DNA from 4 places in the Paenibacillus vulneris genome. Region 3 is predicted to be linked to each of the others. Evidence: riboswitches for the same ligand, from Rfam matches in the RefSeq annotation. Region 3 holds a riboswitch; each other region holds the start of a gene.
What was found. Region 3 has a riboswitch for cyclic di-AMP ahead of ABEA66_RS28630 (resuscitation-promoting factor). Riboswitches for the same ligand answer to the same signal wherever they lie in the genome.
Positions count from the first base shown of each region.

Region 1: another riboswitch for cyclic di-AMP. It lies ahead of ABEA66_RS04335 (C40 family peptidase); the one in region 3 lies ahead of ABEA66_RS28630 (resuscitation-promoting factor).
Region 2: another riboswitch for cyclic di-AMP. It lies ahead of ABEA66_RS05850 (C40 family peptidase); the one in region 3 lies ahead of ABEA66_RS28630 (resuscitation-promoting factor).
Region 4: another riboswitch for cyclic di-AMP. It lies ahead of ABEA66_RS26005 (APC family permease); the one in region 3 lies ahead of ABEA66_RS28630 (resuscitation-promoting factor).

Region 1 is NZ_BAABJG010000004.1:28,850-36,305, reverse strand. It holds gene ABEA66_RS04355 (sugar O-acetyltransferase) at 1-105, shown strand, start outside; gene ABEA66_RS04350 (exodeoxyribonuclease III) at 484-1,251, opposite strand; gene ABEA66_RS04345 (DoxX family membrane protein) at 1,450-2,019, opposite strand; gene ABEA66_RS04340 (NADPH-dependent FMN reductase) at 2,242-2,787, shown strand; gene ABEA66_RS04335 (C40 family peptidase) at 2,983-3,453, opposite strand; cyclic di-AMP (ydaO/yuaA leader) riboswitch at 3,459-3,596, opposite strand; gene ABEA66_RS04330 (hypothetical protein) at 4,047-4,862, opposite strand; gene ABEA66_RS04325 (M1 family metallopeptidase) at 4,878-7,049, opposite strand; gene ABEA66_RS04320 (YwhD family protein) at 7,267-7,456, shown strand, end outside.
Region 2 is NZ_BAABJG010000006.1:99,101-106,556, forward strand. It holds gene ABEA66_RS05835 (M14 family metallopeptidase) at 1-252, opposite strand, end outside; gene ABEA66_RS05840 (YheC/YheD family protein) at 408-1,193, opposite strand; gene ABEA66_RS05845 (CapA family protein) at 1,447-2,529, shown strand; gene ABEA66_RS05850 (C40 family peptidase) at 2,705-3,256, opposite strand; cyclic di-AMP (ydaO/yuaA leader) riboswitch at 3,262-3,392, opposite strand; gene ABEA66_RS05855 (HAD family hydrolase) at 3,678-4,370, opposite strand; gene ABEA66_RS36310 (zinc-ribbon domain-containing protein) at 4,666-4,866, shown strand; gene ABEA66_RS05860 (hypothetical protein) at 4,997-5,359, shown strand; gene ABEA66_RS05865 (manganese catalase family protein) at 5,473-6,042, opposite strand; gene ABEA66_RS05870 (spore coat protein CotJB) at 6,082-6,348, opposite strand; gene ABEA66_RS05875 (spore coat associated protein CotJA) at 6,372-6,581, opposite strand; gene ABEA66_RS05880 (C40 family peptidase) at 6,713-7,402, shown strand.
Region 3 is NZ_BAABJG010000037.1:45,678-53,133, forward strand. It holds gene yabG (sporulation peptidase YabG) at 1-169, opposite strand, end outside; gene rsmA (16S rRNA (adenine(1518)-N(6)/adenine(1519)-N(6))-dimethyltransferase RsmA) at 252-1,166, opposite strand; gene rnmV (ribonuclease M5) at 1,163-1,714, opposite strand; gene ABEA66_RS28630 (resuscitation-promoting factor) at 1,907-3,046, opposite strand; cyclic di-AMP (ydaO/yuaA leader) riboswitch at 3,459-3,654, opposite strand; gene ABEA66_RS28635 (TatD family hydrolase) at 3,879-4,646, opposite strand; gene ABEA66_RS28640 (HD domain-containing protein) at 4,710-5,996, opposite strand; gene ABEA66_RS28645 (AbrB/MazE/SpoVT family DNA-binding domain-containing protein) at 6,357-6,611, shown strand; gene rsmI (16S rRNA (cytidine(1402)-2'-O)-methyltransferase) at 6,927-7,456, opposite strand, start outside.
Region 4 is NZ_BAABJG010000029.1:254,961-262,416, reverse strand. It holds gene ABEA66_RS26025 (TRAP transporter large permease) at 1-320, opposite strand, end outside; gene ABEA66_RS26020 (TRAP transporter small permease) at 321-821, opposite strand; gene purB (adenylosuccinate lyase) at 1,088-2,446, shown strand; gene ABEA66_RS26010 (hypothetical protein) at 2,564-2,698, shown strand; gene ABEA66_RS26005 (APC family permease) at 2,713-4,548, opposite strand; cyclic di-AMP (ydaO/yuaA leader) riboswitch at 4,655-4,796, opposite strand; gene ABEA66_RS26000 (hypothetical protein) at 5,715-5,903, opposite strand; gene ABEA66_RS25995 (hypothetical protein) at 6,215-6,913, shown strand; partial or broken gene ABEA66_RS25990 (group II intron reverse transcriptase/maturase) at 6,947-7,189, opposite strand.

The sequences.
Region 1 (7,456 bases), on a different contig from region 3:
GATAATGTGGTAATAGCTTCCGGGGCAATTGTAACCAAAGATGTTCCTAGCAATGTTGTCGTAGGAGGAAATCCTGCGAAGGTTATTAAGACCATCGATGTTTAATAGCCATTTTTTAACAAACGAATACCGATAAAGAAAAAAATAAGCCATCAGAGAGATGGCTTCAGGCTGTAGAAAAAACTAGTTTTGCGAGAACTATGCTATATATGGAGGTGGGGTATGCCTCGGAGGAGTTTACGTCCGCCTTTGAAACCCGTGAAAATACCGCTAAATCTAATCTAATTCATGGGTTTCAACAGCGGCTGGAGGGGTATACCCCACTGGAATATATTGAAAATGGTTCAAGCTTCATAGGTTTTTCAACAGAATAAAGCCACCGGAGAGGTGGCTTGAGTTAAGTCGAATGAGTGCAGTCATCGTGAACAATAAATAGGGAGGGGCCGCTGCATAGGCTTAATCTTATCTATCATCATGTCTTTTTTAGCCGCTAATCTCGTCAGACATCGTAAGAATCACGGGACAGTGATCGCTGCCGAAGATTTCCGTATCTATTTGCGCATCCAGCAAGAAGGGAGCAAGTCGGGAGGAAGCCAGAAAATAATCAATGCGCCATCCGATATTCCGCTCCCTTACCTTGGGCATGAAGGACCACCAGCTGTAGACATCTGTCCGGTCAGGGTAGAAATGCCGGAACGTATCGAGAAATCCCGCCTCCAGAAGCTGCGTCATTTTCTCCCGTTCCTCCGGAGTGAAGCCGGAATTGTTTTGATTGGACTTCGGATTTTTTAGGTCTATTTCCTGATGCGCCACATTCAGGTCCCCGCAAACGATAACAGGCTTCTGTTCGTCCAGCTGTTGAAGGTAGGCGCGGAACCTTTCCTCCCACTCCAGTCTGTACGCCAACCGGGACAGGTCGCGACGGGCATTGGGAGTATACACATTGACTAGATAAAATGATTCGAATTCCAGCGTGAGAATCCTGCCCTCTTCTTCTTGGTCCTCTTCGATGCCGTATCGCACGGAAAGCGGCTCTATCTTGGTAAAGACGGCGGTGCCGGAGTACCCCTTCTTAACGGCGTAATTCCAATATTGATAGTAGGAATCTCCTAGCTCCAGGCTAATTTGTCCTTCCTGCAGCTTCGTCTCCTGAACACAGAATATATCGGCTCCGCATTCCTTGAAATAATCGTAAAAACCTTTGTTAACACAAGCACGTAAACCATTGACGTTCCAGGATACCAGTTTCATTGCTTTATCTCCTTACCGCTTACTTGTCATCTATTTATTCAGTGTATCATAGATTGATAGTTCAAGTAGAGGTGAATGGTTCGTACCTGGATGCGTGGAGGGAGAGGACGCAAAAAAAACCGCCCGCGGGTTACCGGCGGACGGGTTGTTCCTTCTGCTGCTGATTTTTCATGTACTTATCCATTGATAAGCTTGCGTTTACAGCGGCGGGGCGGACTTGAAGCCTTCGGTCGATGCTTTGCGTCCCCAAGGCGTACCGAGGAAAGGCAGCGCCCAGCGGTCTAACCCGTACCAGCCTGCATTTTTCCATGCCAGCACCAGCCATGTGGCCAAAATAAATAAAATCGGGTTCGTGCTCAAGGTTCCGGCGAATAAGAAGCTGGCGTTCATAACGCCGCCGAAGAAGGCTGCGATGCCGGTTAACAGACCCAGGATCAATCCGAGTCCTACGAGCAGCTCGCCGAAGGCGACAACGAATCCGAACACCTTGGCATTCGGCAGTACGAAGTGCTCCAGAAAGCCCGCATACCAGCCGGTAACATCCTTGCCGGCCTCGGCTTTGGCCAATGCCCCCTTGATAAATCCTGTTAGAGCGGTTCCCGCTTTATCGCCGGTCCATGCAGGGTTCGTTATTTTTCCCCACCCGGATGTAACCCAAGTGTAGCCGACATAGAGGCGAATGATTAACCAAATCACACCTGCCCGGGTGCTGCTGAATAAAAAATGGGAAACGGGATTCTCGGGTATTACGATTTCGTGCTTGCTCATGGAATAACCTCCTCAATGTAAAACCGTTCGCTGTGGGATATATTGGATGGCTTTATTGTAGCTGGAGCTCGAATAATTATATGTGATATTTATCACAAGATGCCTGAGAATGTATTATTTCCATCATCATGGCTGTAGCATCCAAGAAGTTCCAGGGCTTATAAGGCTTTCCTTACTCCGGTAGGTTATAATCGTATCATGACGAAAAGGAGGAGGAGCAGAATGAGAATCGTAACGATTTCCGGCAGCTTGCGCAAGGAATCCTCTAATACAAGGCTGCTGCAGGCCGCAGAGGCTTTGGTGCCGGAGGGGATGGAGCTGGTTAGCTTTGAGGGGATAGGGGATCTCCCGCATTTTAATCCCGACTTGGATGGAGATGCTCCACCGGCTTCGGTAGCTGTATGGCGAAAGACGCTGCAAGCGGCAGATGGAGTGATGATCTGTACGCCGGAATATGCGAATGGAGTGCCCGGCGTTCTGAAGAACGCGTTGGATTGGCTGGTCTCGTCGGGAGAGCTGATGAATAAACCGACGGCCGCCATAAGCGCTTCCCCGCTAGCGACAGGAGGGAAGGTGGCTCATGCTTCCCTGATGCTGACTTTAGGCATGCTAACCGCTCACCTGTTCGAAGGAGGACAGCTGTCGATTCCACTCGTATCCAAAAAGATCAACGATCGGGGCGAATGGACGGATGCGGAAGCGGCTGAGGAGATAAGGCGATTGCTTGTAAGGATGTCGGATGCGGTACTGAAGCGGGGAAGCGAGTGAAGGATTCCTTTCGAGACGTGAGTCTCTAGGTTTACTCACCTGGTCGAAATTGGAAGGGCGAGAAAACGGGTTCAAGTGGAACTTTTTCGGGTAACCAATCGTATAGAAGAAAGAGAGCCCTGCAGGCTTGTCCGGACGCTGGAGACGTAACGGAGGCAAACGCTGAGGGCTTCAAAAAATAGTTGCGCGATGCTTCTATTTGCTGTCGGTCATCACAGCTTGGTACTGCTCTTCCGACAGGATGCGTTTCGCTGTGACAAAACGCTTGGCGTAGTAGGAATCGCTAAGCTTGGTCACGGTAACGCCTTTGTTTGTGGCGGAATGGTAGAACTTTCCGTCACCAACATAAATACCGACATGTGAGATTCCTTTGCCATCCGTGTTATAGAACACAAGATCGCCTGGGCGTAGCTCATCTTGGGACACCGTTGTACCGATCGCTGCTTGTCCTTTAGACGTATGAGGCAAATCGATATCGAATTTTGCGAAGACGAAGGAAGTGTAGCCGGAGCAATCAAAGCCTTTTGCTGTGGTGCCCGCCCATTTATAAGGCGCTCCCAGCTCTTCGTTCACGGCTTGACTTAGCGGCGTTTCCGCAAAAGCGCTTCCTACTTGAATGCTGCAAAACAGTGCCACAGAAACGGCAAAACCAAAAAACTTTTTCAAAGGAAATTTTCCCCTTCCGATGCCTACGAGGTTAGCTTAAGGGTTCGGTTGAAGGCTCCCTATGATCACTCTGTTGCGAGATCAATTCACCCGGGTATTTGGATCCCCCGTTTTCCGCTGTGGAAATTCGGCAATATGTACGTTATTTTTGTTACGACTACAACAATTCGATCAAATATGCAGTTTTCCTCCCGCTGTCATAAAAAGTTCACAATTATAAAGGTTTTTTTGCTATATTTCTCGAAATTTCTAAAAAAGCAGTAGATGAAAAGGTTTACAATGAAAAATCATTGGGAGGAAACGGGGCGTTTCCATCCATATTTCGACAAAATGCTGAGTCGTTTGACATGGGCGTCGTCCAAATCGTGGAACATTACTGTCTGTAGTGAGGTTGCCCGATTTAACGGGCTATTGACTTTATGGATAAAATCTGTTATCTCACATCGGGTGGCATGAATTGGGATGTAACCCTGAACCCTGTAACACGAAAAAACCGTCGCAGCTTCCAAGGGGAAGCGGACGGTTTTTTTGATGTTTTTTAAAATTTAGCGGGTCCGTTTGTTTCTCTCTGCCGGTCAGGACATCGGGGGAAGCTATTCGCTTTTGGCGGACCAAAGCGCGTATTGAGCCGTGATCTCCCACATTTTGCAGAACATATGGATGAAGCGGTAGGCTTGAAAGCCGAGAAGAGCAAGGAATCCGGCCCATATCATGGTGGATGTCACGACGGCGGCGGTAATAAGAAGGCCGATCAGTGCGACCGTGACAGCGATCAACAGGGCAGGAAGAACGTTGCGCAGCAGGAGGGATACGGAGAATAAGGATGACTTTCCGCATACTTTCCCGAATTGCAGATACATAAACAGCGTCTGCAGAATAAACATGTAGGCCAGATAGGCGCCGAGCCAAGGCAGCAATTCCTGCGCAGCCGCATACAGTGTTGCTTGCTTGCTGTACAGCTGGGCTGCTTTGGGGATCAGCCAGTACAGCGGGCCGAGCTGCAGCGCCATTTGGGCCAGATAGTAGCCGAAGAACGGTAAGGTCAGCTCACGTATCCCTTGGACGAACCGGTAACCGGCGTTTAATTCGGTATGCTTAAGTGAGTAGTATACACCGGCGTTCAGCACCGGGGTGAGCAGCATGCGGGCCAGCAGCAGCCCGAGCCCCCACAGAAGGTAAGGCTGCACGAGGTCGGTCTTCGTCAATTGGAACTGGCCTTCGATCCAGAAGAGCTGTACCGCTTCACGGGCCTGCTCTTTGCCGGGATAGCGGCGGAGCAAGGGGAAGACGATGGAGTGGATCCATTCGAAGAGCCCGAGCCCCCACAGCAGATTATAAATAAATAGAGTGCATACGGTAAAAGGCTGGTTCCAGGTTAAGCCCAATCCTTTTTTTATTAAATTCAACATAAGCGCTTGCTCACCTCACCATGCGACCCAGCCGAACAAGGTCTCGATTAATTTGACCACACCGACATTCCAGCGAATGGATAGCTTGCTGTCCACATTAGTTTTCATAAAGCTGTTGATTCGCTTGTTTTCCAGCACGATAGAGTAATGCGGGTCGATAGAAGCGTAATCCAAAGGCGCCGTGTGATTCAGCTTGAACTGGACGTCGGCGTCGATCCCGTCCCAGGTTTTATCAATTTGCGAGCCATCGGCAAAATGGAAGCGGATGGGAATCGTAGAATAGGTTCCCCCGAACCTTTGAATACGGACCGTATTCTCATATAAGGGCTGTCCTTCCTGGACAACCTGCTTGCTGTGAATGCCGGTCACGGCGTAGTCTACCATAAGGCCGTTATAGACATATTGATCGAAGAAGGCTGCCCAGCTCGTCTTGGTCACGTCCTCCAGTACCTTCTGGAAATCGGAGGTCGTCGGATGCTTGAACTTCCAGCGCTGGAAATAGGTCTTCATCACACGGTCCATCGTATCCCGGCCGATTTGCTGCTCGAGCGACTTTAATACCAGCTTGGCCCGGATGTAGACGTTCTCGGCATATTGATTGTGGCCCCGGTACGCCCAGGAATCCAGCTTGAGCGCTGCCGGAGAAGTCATATAGCTGGACTCCACGAGCAGATTCGGCTTAACGCCGTACTCCAGCTCCATCAGCTTATCCTCGGCATAGGAGGTAAAGCCCTCATCCAGCCAAGCTTCCTCGAACTCGTTGTTCGCGACCATGCCATACCAGAATTGATGTCCAATTTCATGTACGATTACCCGCTCAAGCTCCAGGTCCGGCTGTTCGCTGGCTGCTCCCCAACCGGTGACGAGTGTCGGGTATTCCATGCCACCTGCTCCATTGCCGTTCTCGGGCGGTACAACGATCGAGAGCGTGGAGTACGGGTAGCTGCCATACCATTGGGAGAACCGTGCCAATGCTTTTTTGGCGGCGGTCATGTAACGGTTTTTCAGCTGCTCGTGCTTGGGATCGAGATACAGCTTGATGCGGACGCCCGGAATTTGCTGGGTGGCGTAGGGCTCTTCATAATAAATGAAATGAGGGGAGGCGGCCCAGGCAAAATCATGCACGTCATCGGAATAGAACGAATAGGTTTTCGTCTTCCCGTCGTCCGCAGGCGGCTTCGTCGGAAAACCGGTGGCTGCAACTGTGTAGCTGGACGGCACTTTGATGCGTACGTCAAAAATGCCGAAATCCGCATAAAACTCCGAATTGCCGTGATATTGGTGCAAATTCCAGCCCTCGGCCGTGCGTCCTCTGGTACCTGCCGGCTCATAGACGGCTACCTTCGGGAACCACTGCCCAGCCATGATGAAATCGTCGGCGTACCCCATCCTGGCGAACACAGAAGGGAACTGAACGGAAAAGTTGGTTTTCAGCGTGATTCGCTCTCCGGGGTTCACCGCCTTGGGCAGGGTGATTTTCATCAAGGTCTGGTCATCCTTGTTACCGTCGTCGGGCTGAACATACTCCATTTTGGAGACGAGCTCCTCGCCCTCTAACGTTTTGATACTGCTGATGTCCATATTCCCTGTATTGTTTTCTGTGCTTTTATCTTCCCTCAGCTTGCCGCCGGACTCTTTCATGAAGGTCGTTTTTTTGGATTTGAACGCATTCGGGTACATGTGGAAGTAAAGCTCTTGTACCGGCTGGCTTCCGGGATTTTTCCAGGTCAGCGTCTGAGTGCCGGCAATCTGCTTTTTCGCCGCATCCAGCTCGACGTTCATATGATACTCGACGATGCGGGAGCTGAGCGGCTGCGGGGCAGGCTTCTCGATAGGCTTGGCCGGCAAGCTGGGAGGCGCCGGCGTTGCTGGCTCGTTCATACGTGCTGCCACGGGCTTGGCCAGAGGCTGGAGCTGAAGACCCAGCGAGGAGCCGTCCGCTTGAGACAGATCGAATTGATACGGTTGAAAGTCGGGCTCTCCCTTCAATGATGAGGAGGTCATGGCGACGGGATTCGGTGCGAGCGAGCCTAATAGTTCCGCACCCTCGCGCAGGTCGGATAGAGAGAATGGAGCTTGCTGCGGAAGGCTAGCGCCCGGCAGGGCTTGGCTTGCAAAGGTTGCTCCGCTGGCAAGGACTACGAGAAGACACCATTGCGCGAGTCGGTTGCCGATAACATTTTTCATCTATTTTTCACCCCGTTGACAAGCATCTACAGCATGTATATGTTTGTGGGACGAGGATTATTTCTGCTCGGTACAAAAGAAATTTTTCAGGCTGCTTACCCTGTCCGCTGAGGGCTGTATCAATAATTTTTCGTTTTTAGTGGAAATAGGGGGGGCATTTTAGCTAAAATAGAAGGAACGGGCAAGACGATAACATTAAAGACGGATGGTGCCATTAATGGATATAAATAAGGATCAAGCGGCGGATAAGCCGAAAAAATTGAACTCCCTCAACATTGTCAGCGGCAAGGTGGAGCATCGCGGCTTTGGCGCAGGATCTATCGACCTGAGCCAGCTGTCCAGCGTCATTATCGATGGGGACGAAGCGTATCTCGATATGGGAGCTCTGCATGCGAAGAGCAAAGTGG
Region 2 (7,456 bases), on a different contig from region 3:
AACTCCCCTTATCCGCCGCCGAACTGCGATCCGATTGACGACTGGAATAATAATCAACCTGCCTCTGCGGATATGAATAACATCGCTTCGAAGCTGTTCTAGCAGCTTCTTCGCAGAGAGAAAGCCTGCCCGTTCTGTCCCGTGAACACCTGCCGTTATCATAACCGTGCTTCCCTGCAGCTCTCCGTCGATAATGTAATAAGGCGTCTCGAACTTACTGTTCTTCGCCAGCACATGCTTACTGATTCTCATACTTGTCACCTCCGGATATTCTACAATACGTTGCGGCGGAAGCCGTTGATAGGGACAAATGAACCAACCTGTCTGCATTAGACAGATTTAAAAAAGAAAGCTCCTCTGTCGTTATGACAAAAGGAGCTTTCTTCCCTAACGGTCTTTGTTCCGGTTTAACGCCGTGACGCTTTCGTAAGCGCCGCGGCCCTAAGATGCCGGACAGATTTGACGATATTTCCATACAGATACGGATTGGCATGGTACCTGAATAACTGATATTGCGGCTTGGTATTGGCCTCGAGCAGCCAAATTTTGTGACTCTTATCAATGGCAATGTCCAGTCCCAGCTCCGTAATGTTCGGATAATGCTTCTTCATGGCTCTGGCAATGGTAAAGGATAGCTTCTTGATCCGTTCATCCCACTGGGGGGCGTCCTTTCTTCCGATGCCAAGCGTAAGAGACAGGGCCTGGTGCAGCCGGATGGGCTTTCCTCCGCTGCTGTGGTTTGTAACGAATTGATTTTTGGCCGCTACCTTCCCCATGATTCCAAAAAATCTCCACCTGTTATTAGGTCCGATATGGAGCAGCACCCGGAAATCTACCGGGCTTCCTTTAATCCTGATCAAATCTATCCCTTGCTGAACAATATAGCTTTTGCCCTCCGTCAGCTTATTCAGCTTGTGGGAGGCATCATGTACGTTACGGTATCTGTAGGTCTTTGCAGCTGTCCTGACGATGCAGGCTCCGCCTTCTTCCCGTGATACCTTAATAATGCCTTGTCCCCTCATTCCAAGATCCGGTTTGAGAAAAAGGACCGTATGCTTTTCGATCATTTGAATGAACGTGTCCGCAGAAAACATCTCCGTCTCCGGCAACAGGGCGCGAAGCGCATCTTCACTCCAAAGCGCCTCGTGCTTCAACCATTTTCCGCCGGGATACTTAAGCAAATTTCCTTTCACTGTAGGATCTCCTCCGTGTGATGAGCAGCGGTTGAACGCCAATACATACAACCAAGCAATATGACGTTACTTATACTATTCGGCTCCAAAGGAAAGAGTACCTCGCCTGTATTCATATAGGACTGCACACTTTACCTCCAAAAATGGGCTTATAAAGCAAAGACAGATCCAACGGCAGGCTCATATGATATTATGCGGTTCCACTCTTCGAGGGCCCGGCAGACGATTATTTCAACAGAAACGGGGATGGGTCATGAGTACGGACATTACGATCGCCGCGGTCGGGGATTTTTTAATGAAATATCGACTTATTGGCAGCGCCAGAGTCACCGGAGAGAAGCGTTATTCCTTTGACGAGATATTTGAACCGGTTGCTCCCTATTTGCGTGATGCAGATCTAACCATTGGAAATCTAGAAACCACTTTTTCAGGCCCGGAGATCGGGTACACCGTATCGCGAAGAAGCGCCAAAACTGGATGGCCGCTGTTCAATTGTCCCGATTCCTTTGCCAGCACTTTAAAAAGGCTGGGATTCGACGTACTGACAACGGCAAACAACCATTGTATGGATTGCGGCATTAACGGACTGAAACGAACCCTTAAGGTGCTTGACTCCAAGGGGTTGTCGCATACGGGAACTTTCCGCACGCACAAAGATTCTCAACAATTATTGATTAAAAATGTCAAAGGAATCAAAATCGGTATTTTGTCCTATACTAAAACAACCAACCGAATCCCGGTACCAAGCGGTCAATCCTGGGCCGTCAATCGGATTAGTCCAAGCAAAATCATATCCGACATCCGAAGGCTAAAGTCGAGATCGGTGGATCTTATTATCGTATGCATGCACTTCGGAAGAGAATACAGCAAGTATCCGAATGAGGAGCAGAAGCGTTACTTCCAACTACTGTTCAAGCACGGCGCCGATATTATTCTCGGGGCGCATTCCCATGTCATCCAACCGGCTATTTTCCAGGAATCCAGGGATATTACCGGGGTCAAGAAAAAAAGGTACGCCGCTTATTCCTTGGGGAATTTCGTTTCTACCCGATTATACGGAAACGATCATACGCTGACCGGTCTTATTAACCGTCTTCATATTCGAAAGCATGACGATGGAAGGGTACAGATCGTTCAGGCCGATTTTATCCCTACATGGACTCGCAGCACCAAGATTGGAGGACGTACCGCTTTTCGGGTCGTTCCATTATTAAACACGCTGGAAAAACATCCGAACCGGAATGGAAACGAAGCGGAGCGCATGTCAAAAATGGTCCATCACTTAAAAAAGCATATTCCCAGATACCATCATCAGTCGGACTTTAAAATTCTTTAACGCTAGAATCACAAAAAATGAGGCTTTGTCTCCGCAGCTGATTCCATTGCGGGGATCATCGAAATTATACAGCTGTTAATATGGAAAAAACCTTCCAAGCGGTCCGTTATCCGGGTCCCAGGCTTGGAAGGCTTTTATTATTTTATATTCATGCTAGATTAAGGTACGTGCCCTATTATTTAATTACTCTTCTAGCGAACATAAATTTGTTTTTGTAGTAGCTCGAGTTGATATCCGAAATTTTCACGTCGGATTTGCTGTTGATGTTGTGAATCATTTTACCGTTACCGATATAGATCCCCACGTGGCCTACGTCTTTCATGCTTTTCGAGCTTCCAATGTTACCGAAGAACAGCAGGTCGCCCTTTTGCAGGTTCTTGTAGGAAGTGATTTTTGTTCCTACTTGGGCTTGATGGTCATCGTCTCTATCAACTAGAGTAACTCCAACGTTAGCGAGTTTATAAACGAGAGCCGTAAAACCGGAGCAGTCCGTTTTATATGGAGCGTGGGCCTCTTGGCGTTGTGTCCACGGAACATACTGAACTTTACCCTGCAGAGAAAGCGCCGTTTTAACAACCTTGTCCCGTTTAGCGGCAACAGATAATGTCGACGCCTTGGTGCTCGATACGGTAGATGTTGTTGCGGGAGCTGCGGATACTCCAGTTACACCGATAATCGGGCTAAGTGCCAAAGCACTTGTCAAAACAATTTTCATCAAACGATTCAAAATAAACCTCTCCTTTTTTCGGCCTGCGAGGTTAGCTGACGGATTCGGGTCAAAGGTCAATCACCCTGCCGCTGACGCGGCTTCACCCCAAAGATTGGTTCCCCCGTGCTTCTATTAGCTTCGGCCTTTATTATGATTTTGCCCTATATAACCCAAGCGGCGTTGAAACCGCGTTTCTGGTTTTTTGAGCCACTCTAGTGTAGCATGGGCACCTGGCTATTTCATGGTGCAAATTATTCCATCGGCATACCTGAGCAGCCAGAAAAAGTAGAGGATTGTAAAATATTTCAGCTTGCATAGGGGTTATTCCGCGAAAAAACAGACTTTGGATGTAAATGAAAGGGAGACCGAAATTCCGGCCTCCCCATTAATTTCCTATGAAATTGACAGCTCCAAGTGCAACCTTTTTGAAATTGATGTTTTATCGGGACTGCTGCAGCGAAGTCTGAAGCAGAGAGAACAGCTCACTAAAGCTGCCGATTTGCTCATGGGCTCCCTCCAGCTCCCCTTCTTTGCGGAAACCGGCATAATCGCAGCCGATAACCGTTAACCCGTTCTCAAGACCCGCTTCCACATCAGAGGAACGATCCCCGACCATCCAGGCCGTCTTTACGTTATAGGTTTCCAACAGCATGCGGACCAGATCCACCTTGGAACGGGTTCTGAATTCTCCGGCACTGTATAAACCTTCGAATAAAGGTCCCAGCCCTTTATGCTGAATAACATTTTTCACATAAGACTCCAGCCCATTGCTCGCTACGAACAGGCGAACGCCTTGCTCATGCAGCGCCTTCAGCGTATCCGCAACTCCATCGTACAGCCGCCCTTCCCCGCGCAGCAGACCCTGAATTTGATAGTCCAGCAGCAATTCATCTGCTCTGCGGTGCACCTGAACATCCGTATCCGGCATCACCCGCTGCCATATATGCTCGAGCAGCATCCCCAGGCTTCCCAATATTTCGCTCTCCGGCGGCGTAGGTCCCGAATAGGCTCCTTCAGCCCTCAGCTGGTCAAATGTGGCATGGTAAGCCGGCAGAAGCAGCGTTTCCGTCTGGAACAACGTCCCGTCCAAATCAAATATCATCGCTTCCGGCTTGGATAAAGTCGGTTTCATGGTTAACTCCTCCGAATGCTGTTTTCTTTTTATACATGATCATTGTCAAACGAGGCTTTCCTAAGCATTAAGCTCATAGGGAAGTCATAGCGGACGTGTAAAGTATCCTTTAGACATCATAATTCCAATAATCTCCACGTGTCAATGCAGCCTTGTGAATCCGAGCAATTCATCTCACTTTAAGCATATTTATTGTTTATCAATCCATTCTGGATATGGATGGAACGATGGTTGAACCATACATATGTAATGAAGCGCCTAGTTAACAAAATCCATCAGATTGCGGGTGATGCAAATGGTGAAATTTTGTTCAAAATGTAATGAAAAGATGAGTGACGGAGACATTGTCTGTAAGTATTGCGGAACCTTCTTAAGCTCAACGGATCAAGCCGCATCCCCACCTGACCAAAAAAGCAGCTCTAAAGCGGGTACTATCACATGGATCATTATCATTGTTCTAATCATCGCCGCTATCATATATTATTTTGCCAAATAGAAGCTTTGGATTTTGGGCGGCGGTGCCGCTCTCTTTTTTTATGCATGACAAATGCCTATTTCTCTAGGTCAAGTATCACGATTTGTCTCCCGAGCATACATTGTTGGTATCAAAACAAGCAAAGGAGACTATGGCAATGGCTTATATTCCCTATACTTATCCAACCGTTGTGACGGTTCCTATCGGTACCTACAGCACTTGGAGTTACCCATACGGGGGCTGGTATGGCGGCGGTTGGCCGGGAGGTTGGCATGGCGGCTGGCACGGCGGTCATGGCGGCTGGCATGGCGGCTGGCACGGCGGTCATGGCGGCTGGCATGGCGGTCATGGCGGCTGGCATGGAGGCCACGGAGGCTGGCATGGCGGTCATGGCGGACATAGGCAAAATCGCTCTAATTCATCTAATCCAACTAATCCAACTAATCCCTCTAATCGTTCTAATCGTTCTAATCGTTCTAAACGCACTAACCGTTCTAAAGCCAAAAAATCCTGATTCTTCATTTGGGCAAGAACCACGCATGCTACATGTCAAAAAAGCATCCCGAGCCTGGTAAGGCGTCTTTCGGGATGCTTTTGCTATCTGCTCATGCCGCTCCTCTCCTATGGCTAGAACACTTTCTTCGTTCCCCGCTCCGATTTCAATATTTCGACCGCTTCCCGGAACCGTAAAGAATGGACTACCTCTCTTTCCCGTAAATATTTCAATCCGTCTTGTAGATCCACGTCATCCGTCATATCGATAAGCCACTGATACGTAGCCCGCGCCTTCTCCTCTGCGGCAATATCTTCATATAAATCCGCGATAGGGTCTCCCTTCGCCTGTATGTAAGCGGCAGTCCAAGGAACCCCTGAAGCATTCTCATAAAATAGCGCCTTGTCATGGCTTACATAATGGGGATCAAGACCCGCCGCTTTAATTTGCTCTGCGGTCGCGTCCTTTGTGAGCTTGTAAACCATTGTGGCAATCATTTCCAGATGCGCAAACTCCTCGGTAGATATATCCGTCAACAGCCCGATGATTTTATCCGGAATCGTGTAACGCTGATTCATGTAACGCAGCGCGGCTGCAAGCTCCCCGTCCGCTCCCCCGTATTGCTCCAGCAACAGCCTCGCCATATGAGGATCGCACTTGCTTACCCTGACCGGGTATTGCAGTTTTTTCTCATAAATCCACATTTCACTGCTCCTCTCCCTTCGGTTATCGTGCCGCTGCGATTAAACCTGCCAAGGCCACGGCGTATCGATCCATTGCCATGGATATGCCGAGAAGCTCTGCCCATAGCTTTTCAAAGGACCGAACTCCCGTTCAAATTGATGGGCCAGATGCATGCGCTGCTGGGCGAATTGGTTATACTGCTCAAGAGCGCCGTTATCCAGCGGATGGGTATCGAGATACAGCGTAAGCTCCACGAGTACGAAATCAATGGCCTGAAGCTCTTCCAGCATGGCGTAATAATGATCCGGCATTCGTTTGTCTTCCATCGACTGATCTACTCCTTTCCGGCCTATAGTCTCGGTCTCGGTTCATAAGGACTGTAAAGTGCGGGCCATAACGTCCCTTTTTTTAATGCCTCGCGGGGAGACCATTGTGGAAGATTAGGCGGCTGGAACGGAATATACAATTGGGGCGGGGTCGAATATACCTTTTCTCGTATCGGCGGGCAAGGGTCAAAGGGGCCAACGTACGGGCACCATACTTTTTCCTGCGTGAACATGGATGATTGCCTCCTTTATTGAGAAAATCTACTACCAATATTTATACATTGCCGCCTCGTCCATTATGAGTATAAAATGGGAACAAATTCATCAGACCCCGGCAAATCGGGGAGAGGGAGTTGAATGTTCTTTGAGGAAAACGCTTGCAATCACTTTGACCGCAGGTCTTGTCGGGTTATCCTCGCTTCTGCCGTTTTCCGGCGGCCAACACGTCTATGCGGCCTCCGCCGCGGGCACCGCATCGACCGTGCTTTCTCAAGGAATGTCCGATCCCGGCGTCGGTACCTTGCAAAACAATCTCAAAGCATTAGGTTATTTTACATACCCGAATAACACCGCCTATTTCGGATCCATTACGGCTCAAGCCGTACGCGCTTTTCAACAGGCCTACAGTCTGCCTGTAACCGGCGCCGCCGATGCAGCCACTCAAACCGCCATCTCCCATGCCCTTGTAAAAAAACAGATCGTACAGGATGCCTCCCATTATATGCGGGTGCCTTATGTTTGGGGCGGCGCGACGCCAGACGGCTTCGACTGCTCGGGCTTTATTTACTTTATGTTCAATAAATTCGGGGTTTCGTTAAACCGCACTACCGCTGCGGAGATGGCTGCAATGGGGACCCGTGTATCGCGATCGAGCTTGCAGCCGGGGGATTGGGTGTTCTTTGCGCTGAATGATCCCGGTGTCGTATCTCATGCCGGAATTTATATCGGCAACGGGGAATTTATATCGGCCACGCGTTCGGCAGGCATCTATATTCAGAAGCTGGACAGCAGCTATTGGGGACCCAAGTATACGGGGGCTCGGCGGCATTATTAAGCTAAATAAAAAGGAAGGTCGCTTGTAGACCTTCCGGAGTTTGTTGCGAAACCC
Region 3 (7,456 bases):
TGTACTGGTACGGATCCAGCGGCGCCTTGATCAGGTCAAAAAGCGGTGCGTCGGCCAGCAGCCTGTAATCCACACCACGCAGAATAGCCTGATTCTGCATAATATCCTGAATTTTAAATATGATATCACCGCCATAGGATCTACGAATAACGAGGTCTCCCTGTTTCATGGCCAAATCGCCTCCTCGTGTATCCTATGGCGTCAATAGGCATTTGGTGATTATCAAGCCTATCCTTTCATGAAATCCGCAATCACGTTGCCGATGCTTCGCTCCCACGTGCACGGAGCAAGCAGTCGCTCAGACGAGCGTATTCCTCGATCGACAAGGTTTCTCCCCGTCGGGAAGGCTCGATGCCCGCCTCGTGCAAAATAGCCTCCAGCTGGCTCTTCGTCTCTTTGGTAAAGAACCGCGAAGCCAGGTTGTTATAGATCGTTTTACGGCGCTGCACAAAAGAAGCCTGAACGACCTCGAAGAAGAAGGACTCGTCCGTCACCGTCACAGGAGGCGCGCTCCGAACCTTCAGCTTGATGACGGCCGAATCGACATTCGGTTGAGGAATGAATACCGTATGAGGAACGATCGTAACAATCTCAGGCTCGCAATAGTACTGCACCGCAATGCTCAAGCTGCCGTAATCCTTGCCTCCCGGCTTGGCCGACATTCGCTCCGCCACTTCCTTCTGGATCATAACGACAATGTTCTCCAGCGGCAGCTTTTCCTCAAGCAGCTTCATAATAATCGGCGTCGTGATGTAGTACGGCAAATTTGCGACTACGCTCACTTTGGAGAATGCCGCGAAATGCTGTTCAAACAATTCCTTCAAATTGACCTTCAGTACGTCGCCATGGACGACACTCGCATGCGGATAGGCCGACAGGGTCTCCTCCAATAGCGGGAGCAGTCGCTGATCGATCTCTACGGCAACGACGCCGCCGGCGATTTTGGCCAGCTGCTGGGTTAAAGCCCCGATCCCGGGGCCAATCTCCAGCGCTCCTTTGGAAGCATCCAGATCTGCGGCGGTAACGATTTTATTTAATATATTCGGATCGATCAAAAAGTTTTGACCCAAGCTTTTTTTCAGCGTAAAGCCATGCCTTTGAAGAAGCTCTTTCGTTTTTTTGGGGGAGGCAATGTCCTCCTGCATATTGAAATGGATATTTGTCATGATTCGCCCTCTTTTTTCTCAAGCTGCTTCCATGCCTCCGCGAACTCCTCGCGGGAAATTCGAAACATTCGGCAGCGGTTATAAAATTGCTTTCCGTTGCAGTACCCGATACCCAAATGCTTGCCCATTTCCATACGACGGGCAGCAGCTTGCGGATGGACGATCAAGCCGGCGTCAATCAAGTCCTCCCAAGTAATGTCCGACTCTTCAGCCTCATAATCGGTTCTTACATTCGCAAGAGCCTTGCGGATGACCTCAACCGAAGCATTCTCTACCCCGATGTCCCCTTTGGCCGTCGCCTCTTCCTGAGTGATAAAAGCATGCTTACAGCCCTTCACCTGCGCCGTAATGATTTTACGGATGCGCTCACCCGCATGGTCGGGGTCCGTCAATATGATGACGCCGCGGCGCTGCTGAGCCAGCTTGATGCGCCGGATAACGTCTTTATTAATCGCGGAGCCGCCCGTTTCTATGGTCTCGGCTTCTACGGCTCTTTTGATGGCGGTTGTATCGTCTTTGCCCTCTACCACTATAATTTCTTTGATCATCTTGCTTACCTTCCTTCACCCTATACCAGAATCATCCATACGGCTTTCTTTATACTAGCCTTTGTTCCCGCCACTTTCAAGTGATGACGAAGCCTGTCCGCGTGAACTTGCCCTGATCACATAAAAAAGAAGAGGTAGCCCTCTTCTCTTCCTTTAGCATATATATAATGAGTCTTCCCCAATTGCAGGTCCTTAGTCCGCGGTTGGTTTCTTGGGTCCTATCACATAAACGGTATACCCGCGCTTCAAGCCAAATCGGTTGGCATAATCGTTGCTGTCAAAATACACATCGATAATGTTTCCTTTGACTGCACTTCCGGTATCCTCCGCTCTGCGGAATCCAAGCCCGTCAATATAAACCCACCAGCCCAGCGGAACCACCTTGGGATCCACTGCAATTGTGCGACCTTCCGTTACTCTCGTGCCTGTAGACGTAAGTCCGTACTGCGGATGCTCTGTGCTCTTTCCTGTCGAAGCAGCGCCCGCTGAATAAGCGGTCAATGTCACATTGTTAATGACCTGCTTGACGCCGAAGGAAACTCCGCCTTTTGTTACTTCCTGTAGATTTGGCGATGATGCTGATAATACAACAACCGGATTTTTGGTGCCTACCGCGACAATTTTATTGACGCTCTCTGATTGAACCTTTTGGTCCACTACTTCTTCGGATACAAGCTTACCGTCTTCGTACATCTTTTCCTTTTTCTTCACAACCAGGCCTTCCTGGCCTTCCTGCACCACTTGCTCCTTGCCTTTTACCAATTGAGGGTCGTTCTTTTTCACAACGTCATAGGCTATCTTTTCTTGAACCTCTTCAACCTCTTTGGTTACCCGTACGATTTGAATCTCACCGCTGTCAGGCAGATCGGCATCCACGACAGGGGTTACCTTGTCAAGCTCTCCTACCTGAACCTGTAAATCATTCAATGCGCCGCCCACCGTCTTTTGCACCGTGTACAGCGTCTTCGTTTCTCCGTCAGCCGTCAGCTGAATCGGCCTTGCATGCTCGATCGTAATCCGGTCCCCGGATTTTACTTTCGAATCCAGCGCTGCAGAGAGACGATCATGCTCTCCTACAGTGACGCCTTGCTCATCCAGTAAATGCTTCAAATCCCATTGCTTGGTGTAAACAATGGTTTCTTCTCCGTTCACGACTACGGTCACCTTCTTGGTAGCCGTACCGTATAACATTAATAAAAACATGAAAGTCAACGCGAATGAAATAATTGCTATGATCGATATCAAACGCAAGTTTTCATGCCTCCATCGCAATGCGAAGGACATGCTGGATGATCGTCTTACATGGGTTTGCTCGTGTTGAATAGCTCCCACTAGTTCGGTCCTCCTTCAAAGCCCCGCCGTCGAGTGTTACGCATGATTGATCTGACGCGACTATGGTTAAGTTTTGCAATCTGTTGGTTAATAAAGAACAACGCCTAACGACGTTCTTTCACCCAGGAACAACCTCCATGATCGTTGAGTAAACGTATCCTGGAAGCACTGAAGGTTTCACGAACACTCATTCTGCTCGAAAAAGCTTCTCCTGTGCGGTCAACTAAGGGCTGCAACTAGCAATCCATATCGTTTCTCCTGCGTGCGGCCAGCACCTCCTCTTGGCTGTAGGTAATGATTATGTTGTCGGATAGTTATCACAATGACGGGAGAACAAAAAAAGTCACGGAAAGAGGACTCTTCCCGTGACTTTAGGTTATTTCATCAGTAATGAAATAAAGCACACGACAATCATACCTCTCTCTTAACGCTTACGAGGTTAGCTGACGGATTCGGACTTGAGAGTCGCCCTACTTGGATCCGGGTAAACAAACATCTACCCATCCAAGACTCACCCCAGAAAATGTGACCTTAGCCTTATTTTCAAATCAAGACTGGCCTTTTGCGGTTCCCCCGTTTCCCTTACGGAAACTCAGCGATAATGGAAAATTGGTAATCGTATTAAGTTAATATTGAGTTTACGCTGTCGGATATAAAGTTGTAAAGTATACAAACTCGGCAAAAAAGGTCCGTTTTTGTTCAATTCCGATTTTTTTGATCGATTTCTTGAGCATAACCCATGTATTTCTCAACTTGACGTATTTTTTGGATTGTTTTTCTCTCGTTTTCACGTTTTCGACGAAAATAGGGCTGTCCCAACCCCCCTTTTATTTCACCGTAATCCGAACAATGTAACTGCATTTTTCGTAGTCGCGTGAGCCAGCTCCTCCAGGGTTAACCCCTTGATTTGTGCAGCGGTTTCTGCGACTAATTTCACATATGCGGTTTCATTTCTTTTCCCTCGATAGGGGTGCGGAGTCAAATAAGGCGCGTCGGTTTCAACCAATAAACGGTCCAGCGGAACTTTCTCCAGCACCTCTTTGGGCTGCTTGGCATTTTTGAATGTGACAGGGCCGCCGAAGGAGATGTAAAAGTTCATATCGAGGCACATCTTGGCCGTCTCCCAGCTGCCGGAGAAGCAATGCATGACACCGCCGACCTCCGAAGCCTTCTCTTCTCGAAGAACCCGGATAATGTCTTGGTGTGCGTCCCGGTTATGGATCACGATAGGCATACCCAGCTTGCGGGCCAGACGGATTTGTTCCCGAAATACTCGATCCTGTACATCCTTGGGAGAGGTATCCCAATAATAATCCAAGCCTATCTCTCCGATGGCCACCACCTTCTCGTGCTTGCACAGCTCTTCGATCCATTCCAGATCGCCCGGCATCATATCTTTGGCATCTTGGGGATGCCATCCGACGGTTGAATAAATAAAGTCATATTGCTCGGCAAGCGCAATCGAGGTAGGGATCGTTTCGCGATTAAATCCGACATTGATGATTCGACTGATTCCGCTTTCTAATGCCCGTTGGATAACCTCATGTCGATCGTCATCGAATTGAGGGGCGTTCAAATGGGTGTGCGTGTCTATCAGCATAGCGGCAATTAACTCCTTCATATGTAAGTTCAATTTGGTCCTTGCAGTTCGATAGACGAGCTTTTATTCCATGCCAAGCAGCTTGCGGTGCTCCGGATGAATGGAGCCCGGATCAGCGGATAAGAGCTCCTCCGGGAAATACAGATGGTATTTCCCCATATGAATACCGCTGATGGACCGGACAATTTCCGACTTGCGCGAAATTTCCGTCAACGTATGCTTTTGGTCCAGCAGCAAAATCGGCAATTTTTCGTCATGGACTCCCGGCCGATACACATCATACGAAAGATCCGACGGAAAATCAATTTCGAGGTAGAAGGACGGATCCAGATTCAGAGCCCGCATCGTATCGCGCAGCCGCTCTATTTGAAGCGCGTCGATCCTCTCCAGCATGACATACTTAAACAGTTTGCGGTTAAGGAAGCGAGAGCACAAGTCAACCAGAATGGCATCCTGCTCGTTGGTCCACTGCATCAGCACCGTCTGCATAAAGGCTTCATCGAGCAAATGGAACTCTTGTATGGACAATGTCCCCCGGAACAGGTTTAAGAGCGGCGGCAGCATAAACGAGAAAGAATAGTTTTCTTCATATAACTGTTTCGCTCTTTCAAAAATTTTATGCAGAATAACCTCCGCGCTGCGGGTAACAGGATGAAAGTATACCTGCCAATACATCTGGTACCGGGACATCAAGTAATCCTCGACAGCATGCATGCCGCTCTCTTTCACGACAATGTGGCCTTGAAACGGTCTCATCACCCGCAGAATGCGTTCCAGGTCGAACGTCCCGTAATTGACACCGGTATAATAGGCGTCGCGGAGCAAGTAGTCCATCCGATCTGCATCCAGCTGGCTCGAGACGAGGCTGACGACGATTTCCTGCTTGTACGTTTTGGCGATAACCCCAGCCACCCTTTGTGGAAAAGTGGGGGATACGCGCTTAAGCACCTTGTTCACTTCGGTATCTCCAAGAACGATCCGGCAGGACCATTCCTCGTGATGGGTCCCGAACGTTTTTTCAATCGAGTGGGAAAAGGGGCCGTGTCCGACATCGTGCAGAAGGGCCGCGCACAAGGAGAGCAGCCGCTCCTCCCGCGGCCAATCCTCATAGCCGTTTCGTTCGAATTGCGATATGATTTTGCGCGTGATTTCGTAAACCCCGAGGGAATGGGAAAATCGGCTGTGCTCGGCGCCGTGAAACGTCAGGAAGCAAGTGCCGAGCTGTCGTATACGACGGAGGCGTTGAAATTCTTTGGTGTTAATCAGATCCCAAATCGTTTGGTCCTGCACGTAGATGTATTTATGTACCGGGTCTTTGAATACCTTTTCTTCCTGTAAAGGACTCGACATGATGCGTAACCTCCCTAAAGCTTCTTGTATTTTCGACACGGAATGAGCAGGAAAATGATGTTTTTGTCGAACTTTGTCGTATAAAACTTCCAAATGTGAACAGAATATGTCTTCTAAATTTTTCTTTAGTATGGAATATATTCATAATACTATGTTTGGTGTCTATAGAAAAGGTGCATATTTGCAAGGTTTTTCAGCAGCCACTCTGTTTTATATTGAAGTAGAAGGATAGACTACCATATTTTAACGGCAAAAAATGCAATTTTCTAGTTGACTATTTTGGGAATGGTTGGTATCATAAATCTTAAGAATATTGTCGAATAATGACGATTTATCTAATTCGAGAGGGGACTTTTATATATGATGAAATCTACTGGTATTGTTAGAAAGGTTGACGAGCTGGGACGTGTTGTTATCCCTATCGAGCTTCGCAGAACATTGGGCATCGGCGAAAAAGACGCTTTGGAAATCTATGTCGACGGTGAGCGCATCATGCTGAAGAAATATGAGCCGGCCTGTATTTTCTGTGGCAATGCAGAAAACGTCTCTTATTTCAAAGGTAAAATTGTTTGTCACGAATGTTTATCGGAAATGCCAATACCTGTGACAAAATAAGAAAAATAGGTTATAATAAGGATAGCACTTCTTACTAAGGTAATTCTAACCTTTTTCATATCTCCTCTATTCCCCAATCCATGAAATTTCATGAGATTGGGGATTTTTTTTCCGTTTTTATTTGTGTTAGCGTCACCTATTATAATAGAAAGAACATGTCACAAAAGTTCCGCCAAGCCTCCATTTCTACAGTTTGGCGGCGGGAAAGCACGGGCACATCATCGACGGGCTTGTACGGCCTGCGTAAGCCAATAAAAAATCAGCCGATCCGGCAATGAGCCGACCGGCTGATTTCGCCGCTTCCGCATTCGCGATCTACTTTTGGTGCAAATAATTGTACAGCTCCCGCTTCGGTATCTGTCTGTCCGCTGCCGCGCGTTTTATCGCTTCCTTGCGGTCAAGCCCTTGAGTCGTATAATGCTCGACGTGCTCTTCCGGGCTGAAGCCTTCCCACCAGGCGTCCGAAACTTCATTCTCCGAATCGGTGCTGCCCTGTACGACGATGCAGTATTCTCCCTGGGGAGGATGCTCCTGCAGCAGCTCATAGCATTCTCGGATCGTCCCTCTTGCCGCTTCCTCGTATTTCTTGGTCAGCTCCCGCATCAGGCACATTTGCCGTTCCGGATCCCATACCTCCAGCATCGCTTCCAACGTCTTCATTATGCGATGAGGGGATTCATAGAACAGCATCGTTTCGTTCCTTTGCTTAAGCGATTCAAGCTCCTGCTGCAGCGGCTTTCTGTCTCTCGGCAAAAAGCCCAGAAAGGTGAAACGTTCTGTCGATAGCCCCGATACGATCAAGGCCGATAAGGCCGCGTTGGCGCCTGGAATGGGTATAACCGCTA
Region 4 (7,456 bases), on a different contig from region 3:
AACATGCAGGCGACCGAGTTCACCATCGCCAGTCCGCCCCGTATCCCGCCGACAATCAGCTGGGCGAGATTCACGAGCCGCAGCGCAAGCTTGCCCTCGCTCATCATATGTCCGGCAAGAATAAAAAATGGTATCGTCAGGAGTGAATACGAGCTGATGCCCTGAATCATCCGTTGGCCGACTACCGCCAGCGGGATATCCAGATACATCACCGTCAGCAATGTAGACAGCGCCAGCGTCAGCGAGATAGGAAACCGCAGCACCATCAGAGCTACGAAGCTGACGGTAAGAATGAGTATGGCGATTGTTGTTTCTTCCATTTAATGCTCTCCCTCCTCAATGCCTCGATGCCTTCTTGTATCGATCCCGATAAACTGCAGGAAGGAATACACGCATACAAGCAGGCCCGTGATCGGCATCACCACGTAAATGACGCTGTTGGGAAGCTTGGTCGCCGCCAGCGTGCTCTCGTTCATGAGGATGGTAAACTCGGTACCGGATAGGATCAGATAGATACCGAAGGCGAACGTGCTTGCATAAATCGTCTTATCCAGTACCCAATTGACTTTGGGAGGAAACTTGCTTGTAAACGAATCGATGGCCAGATGCAGGTGCTCGCGAAAACCGTACGCGATACCAAGGAAGGAGAACCAGACCAACAGCAGGAGCGTCACCTCCTCCGACCAAAATAATACGAAATGAAACAGCTTCCGGGTCAACACCTGGGTCGTTACGATAAGAATCATCGCCAGCAGCGCCGCCATGGAAAAGGTCTCAAAAAAGCTGTCGATCCACAAAAACGCTTTTTTCAGAGCTTTCACCTTTCATCCCCCTTCAGGCTTGCAAATATGTGATGTAAGCACTTACATTTTTGGTCACAAAACCTATTGTAAAGAATATGGAGCGGAAACGGTACGCCATGGATTTTAGATTTATTTGTAATTTTTTTAGGTCTTTGCCGGCGTGCAGCCCCTTGATTCGGACAGATGGGGTAGTGAAAGGCTTAGGGCATATTGTATAATCGGAATGATGGTTTTTATGTTGGAGGAAACTACAAACGGTCAAATGAACAGAAAGAGGCTGAACGATGTCAATTAAAGCTATATCCCCCCTGGACGGGAGATACAAGGAACAATCGGAAGTATTGGCAGAGCATTTCTCGGAATGGGCTCTGATGAAGTACCGGGTGTTTGTGGAGGTCGAATGGCTGATTCATATGTCCCAAAGGCCCGAGATTGCAGAAGTGCGCGAATTCACTGCGGAAGAGATCGCGTTTCTGAGGGGCATCACCGAGCAATTCAACGATGCATCCGCACTGCGCATCAAAGAAATCGAGCGTACGACCAAGCATGATGTGAAGGCTGTCGAATATTTCCTGAAGGAAACATTGGATCCGACAACCCTTGCTGACGTCAAGGAATTCCTTCACTTCAGCTGCACCTCGGAAGATATCAATAACCTGTCCCACGCCCTGATGCTGAAAAACGGCATGCAAAGCGGCTGGCTGCCGATGGCTGAGAAAATGACGGCTGAGGTCACCCGTATGGCCGAGGCTGCGAAAAATGTTTCGATGCTGTCCCGTACCCACGGGCAAACGGCGAGCCCTACGACACTTGGCAAGGAGCTTGCTGTGTTCGTATACCGCTGGAACCGCCAGCTCAAGCAAATCAAAGCACAGGAATACCTCGGAAAATTCAACGGTGCGGTCGGCAACTTCAACGCGCACTCGATCGCCTATCCGGACGCGCCTTGGGAAGATATCGCCCGCTCCTTCGTCGAGCACCTGGGGCTGACCTACAACCCGTTGACGACGCAGATCGAATCCCACGACTACATGGCTGAGCTGTTCCATTCGATCATGCGCTTCAACAATATTACCCTGGATTTCGACCGCGACGTATGGCAGTATATCTCGCTTGCGTATTTCAAGCAAAATGTCGTCGCCGGCGAAGTCGGTTCGTCCACTATGCCGCATAAGGTGAACCCTATTAACTTTGAGAATTCCGAAGCCAATATGGGCGTCAGCAACGCCATGCTCGATCATTTGGCCAACAAATTGCCGATCTCGCGGCTTCAGCGCGACTTGACCGACTCGTCCGCCCTGCGCAATATGGGTGTCGGGATCGCCCATTCCTATATCGCTATGGCCGCTACTCTGCGCGGACTCTCCAGCTTGTCGGTGAACGAGCCTGCGATTCAGCAGGATCTGAACGAAAGCTGGGAAGTGCTCGGCGAAGCGATTCAAACCGTTATGCGCCGCGTCGGTTATGAGAATCCGTATGAAAAATTGAAGGAGCTCACAAGAGGCGTAGAAGTAACGCCGCAGCGCATTGCCGATTTCATTCATGGGTTAGGCTTGCCTGACGCCGAGAGAGAACGGCTGCTTCGTCTTACGCCGTCTAGCTATATCGGCATCGCGGACAAGCTGGTCCGGCACATTCAGTAATGCCGCAGCTCCCTTCATTCCTGTCTTTACCATGGAATAGTCCTCCAACTTTAAGGTTAACTTAAGAAGCAGGGACTATGCTGAATAGGCCGATACAGAATGAAGGAGTGAGTCTCCATGGAAATCAACACCCTGTTAAACGAGCTCTTCAGTTCGCAAGAGGATTGGTCCGTCAAGACCAATGAACATAGCTATATCGTCGTCCCGAATGAACCTAATAAAGAGGAAGACACTAAAGAAGAGAGAGCCTAACAGCTCTCTCTTCTTTATTCGCTTAAATGGAAGGGAACGGTAGCTACGACAACGTCCTTCTCCTTCAGCAGCCGGGACCGAATGCGATAAGCGGATTGGTTATGGAGCAGGCGGTGCCACCATTTTTTCGCTACGAATTGGGGAAGCAGCACCATGATGGTCTGCTTTTCTTTGACGTGCGCGTCGATCCGCTCGATGAAATCGACCAGCGGCTTCACAATCGTCCGGTACCGGGACCGGAATACGACCAGCCGTACCCCGGGATTCCATTGCTCCCATTTCTTCTCCATCTTTTCCTCATCTTCATCGGAAAACGAGATATAGAAAGCGACTACGTTGGGCGACAGCGTCTTGGCATAAGAAATCGTGGCGGCAACCACCCGGTGAATCCCTGCGATCGGGATAATGATGATCGATTCCCTATGGGGAAGCGGCTCATCCAGGTTGATGCGAAGCTGATCCGCGACATCCTCGTAATGGTCGTAAATTTTGGTAATAAACCATAAGAGAATCGGCGTCAAAATAATGACAATCCAGGCGCCTTCCACAAATTTGGTCACGCAAAAAATAATGAGAACAGCGAACGAGACCAGAGCCCCCAAGCCGTTAATCAAGAGCCGGCCCTGCCAACCCTTTTGCTTCTCCCGGAACCATTTGCGGACCAGGCCGCTCTGAGCCAGCGTGAAGGACAAGAAGACACCGATGGCGTATAAAGGAATCAGTGCATCGGTCTTTCCTCTGAAGGCGATCAGCAGAAGGCTGGCCAAGACGCCCAAGGTAACAATCCCAAAATGGAAGGACAAGCGGTCTCCACGGTTAGCGAACATTCTCGGGAAGTTCTTGTCTTGAGCCATGATCGATGCCAGAATGGGAAAGCCGTTAAAGCTCGTATTTGCAGCGAGTGTCAAAATCATCATCGTCGCGATTTGCGTCCCATAGTACATGGCACCGCGGCCAAATGCACTCTCCGTTACCATGGACAGCACGGAGGTATGCCCTCTCGGATCCGGCGTTACGCCATATGCCATGGTCAGGATGGTAACCCCGCCGAAGATAATGGCCAGCAAAATCCCCAGCGACAGCAAGGTCTTCTTGGCATTGTCCTTGGAAGGAGTTTTAAAATGCGGCACCGCATCCGAAATCGCCTCAATCCCGGTAACCGCAGAACAACCGGAGGAGAAAGCCTTTAACAAAACGAACATCGTCAGTCCCGCCGGTGCTGCTCCCGGAATAACATGAATGGCATTCGCATGACTGGCGCCCGTGATCAAATCAAATATCCCTTTGCCGATCAATACCAGCACACAGAGAATAAAGAAATACGTCGGGAAGGCAAATACCGTTCCGGATTCGGAGGTCCCTCTCAGGTTTAACCATACCATGAGCCAAACCAGGAACAGGGCGATCGGTACAATATAAGGGATCGCAGCAGGAAAGGCGGACGTAATAGCCTGCACTCCGGCGGATACGGAAACCGCAACCGTCAGCGTATAGTCAATCAACAACGACACACCGGTTAATCTTCCGAACGCCATCCCCAGGTTTTCCTTGGAAACCATATACGCTCCGCCGCCTTGAGGATAAGCGTCGATGACCTGTCTGTAGCTGATAACCAGGATCGTGATTAGCAAAATAATAGCGATCGCTATCGGCAGGGAATAAGCAAAGGCTGCAACCGATCCAACTGCGGCCAGCGCAATCAGAATCTGTTCCGTTCCATAAGCCACTGACGACAAGGCGTCCGACGATAATATCGGAAGCGCCTTCCAAACCGGCATCTTTTCTTGCTCCAGCTCATTGGATTTCAGCGGCCTGCCGAAAATAACTCTTTTTAATGAATCTGTTGTCACACTGCGTGCACCCCGATAACAAAAGAATTGGCGTAATAAACCATCTTAGTGTTTAATATGTCCTGTAACAACACAAAAAACACAAGGCAAGAGTCCTGTGTTCATCTCTCCTTCTCACTTCCGCTGACGAGGTTAGCTGTCGGATTAGGGCTGTGAGAAGCATGCCCTTCCTTTGCTCTACGCAATAGGATTCACCCCTTAATGATGGGTCCCCCGCTCTTCTTTCGAAGATTAAGCTTTATGAAATTATTCAAGCAACGATTGAATATTACTTTCTAATGATTCCGTTGTAAATGTGACGCGTCCCGATAAATAAACCAATTTCTGTTCTCCTTTAGTCAAAATAGCGCATACATTTCTACAGCCGTGCATCTCGCATCGTTTTTTATCAAATTGCTTTCTTTATTGAAAAAAGGGGATAGTTCCCTCCGGTTATTAAGAAGGGAACTCTTACTGTGAAGGATTTATTTCGTATAGTGTAAAAGCTAAAGAAGATTCTATGAACTATAAGGGATTGCTTTATAAAAAAAATACTTCCAAATACAATTTGAAAGTTACTTAATGGAGCTTCTTGAAAAATTGGCTAATTATTAAGCGTATCAAACCAAGAAGAGAGAGGAAGAGAAGTGCAACCATTTCAGATCGATCTCCCTCCCTCAAAAAAACTACGACGGAATAACCAACGCACTATATTTTTCCTCAAGTTGCTTTAAGTAACTTTCTGGATTTCGGCGAAAGCGCCGGCGCATTACACTTTCGTTGAGACGTGCATTCCATTGAGTACATTGTTCTTTATATCTTTCATATGGATCCGAGCCAAACCGAGCGGAAAGATTCAACCAGAACGATATACTCGCCGTTGCGAAGAATATAATTCATTCCAACTTCGTCTTCCCGTCATAAAACGATGGCGAGTTTTGGTTTGTCGGTAAAAACGTTCTATGGTCATTGTTGGTACGGGGAAGAAAAGAGTGGTCGTAACAAGAAAAGTGCCCCTTCCAGAATCCCCTGGTGTAAGAAGTTACATTCTTCACCATGGGCAGATCAGTCCCACGTACCCCAGGTTCAAAAAGAAATGGAGATATTTAAACGATTATAGTAATTTTAACTGTTTTGTTGATCCTTCTAGCATTCAGAGATTATTCCATAAATCGAAACAGCGGCTATCATCTAGACTGCCGCTGTTTTTTTATTACTTTATATTTTCTTCCTACAGCCGCCGCCACCGGACAATCATCAGGCCTTACTTCGTCCAGAAGAAGCCGGGTTGCTGCCACGGCTGCCTGCAGCCTTTTCCAGCAATGCCCGACGAGTTGGGCTTCAATCGGAAAACCGGAAGAGCGAGCTGTAGTCACGCCTGGCTACATCTTCCAGATAGAAGGATCAACTCAACGTTTTTTATTTTCGTGATTATTATCTTATTTGGATCGATTGTTGATGTTGATTAATAACCTAATGATTAATAATACCACAAGTAAAAAAAATATTGACAAAATTATTCCAGCTGGGGTTATTAAATAATACATATTAATACCCACCTTTCACTTGTTAAGATTAAAGGATTAATCTATTATACAACAAAATATAATAAATATTATAATTTTAGGTAGATATTGTAAATTTAATAGGATATAATTACCATATATTGATAAAGGAGGTAATTATTATGGTAGCAGGTATTATTCGTAGAATTGGTAGGTTATCTTTGGCTTGTGTATTTGCTTTTACCCTCTTTGCTGGATCTGCTTTAGCGCAGGAAGGTACCAGTAAGCAAAAAGTTCTCGGGTTGGAAGTGCTAAACACTTTCGAACAAGTAGTCAAAAAAGATGGTGTTGAGCTAACGATTACTAGACAGGAATTAAAAGGTGGTGCTGCAGAACTAGAAAGACTTATTCAAAATGCAAAAGCAACTGGCGAATTTATTATTCCTGCAAATCGAAATTCTAAAGTTGCAGGTTCCAGTATAACCTATGGTGGAAATGGTTGCGAGAATAATAGTTATATACAAGCTTGTGTATATGCAACTGGAACGATTAGTGTAAATTGGGCGGGTTTTGCCGGTTTCAGAACTAATGGAACAGTTATTCAAAATATTACAGGGAAATCAGGCTATGATATCACTGAACAAGCAGGACAACCACGAGTTAAAGCAGTAGCATATGGCATAGTTGGTGGTGACACAATTATTTACAACACATACAACTATAAAGCTTCAGATTGGGGTACACTGACTACTTTCAATTTTAATGAGTCTGAACCAGGGTTAATAGTAACCGTTGGATTATCTATGGGGGCAGATTTCAAATATAAACTTAATGGCAACTGGGTTAACACAACTGTATGGGCCCCTTTGACACAACAATAAGAAAGCAAATCTATACTGCATAGAGGTCCACGAAGCCCCTTGGGATGCTTTCCAAGGGGCTTTTTTATAAGCTTGTAGCTCGGCTATCGTTACACCGTCCACGCCGGGTGCTCCTCCGTTTTGGATCACTCGCTTGTATGCGAGCCGAAGGTTCTCCCCTTCGAGCATTCGCTCCAGCAAGTCGTTCTGGGCTTCGCGAGAGGAAAGGGCGACTTGTGCCGATGAAGAACTCGGCGCTCCGACATACCCATACGGCTTCACCGGTTCTCTTTGCCGAGGACACCCTCTTGCTCTTGGCTAACGGTAGGCGTTCGCCAGCCCCCGTTCGGGACTTTCACCCTAAAGATGACGCCCCTGCTGGGCGTACAAACCAAGGAACTAAGCGAGAACAAACCGCTTAGCTCCTTAATTTCATTCTAAAGTGCCGGCAAGTGAAAATCCTCGAAAACTCGCAAGGAAATAAGTACCTTCGATCGGCACTCATTGAAGTTGCGCCCACTCCGTCTGCAGATCCAACAATTATCTCGGAGCTCAGTACCGACG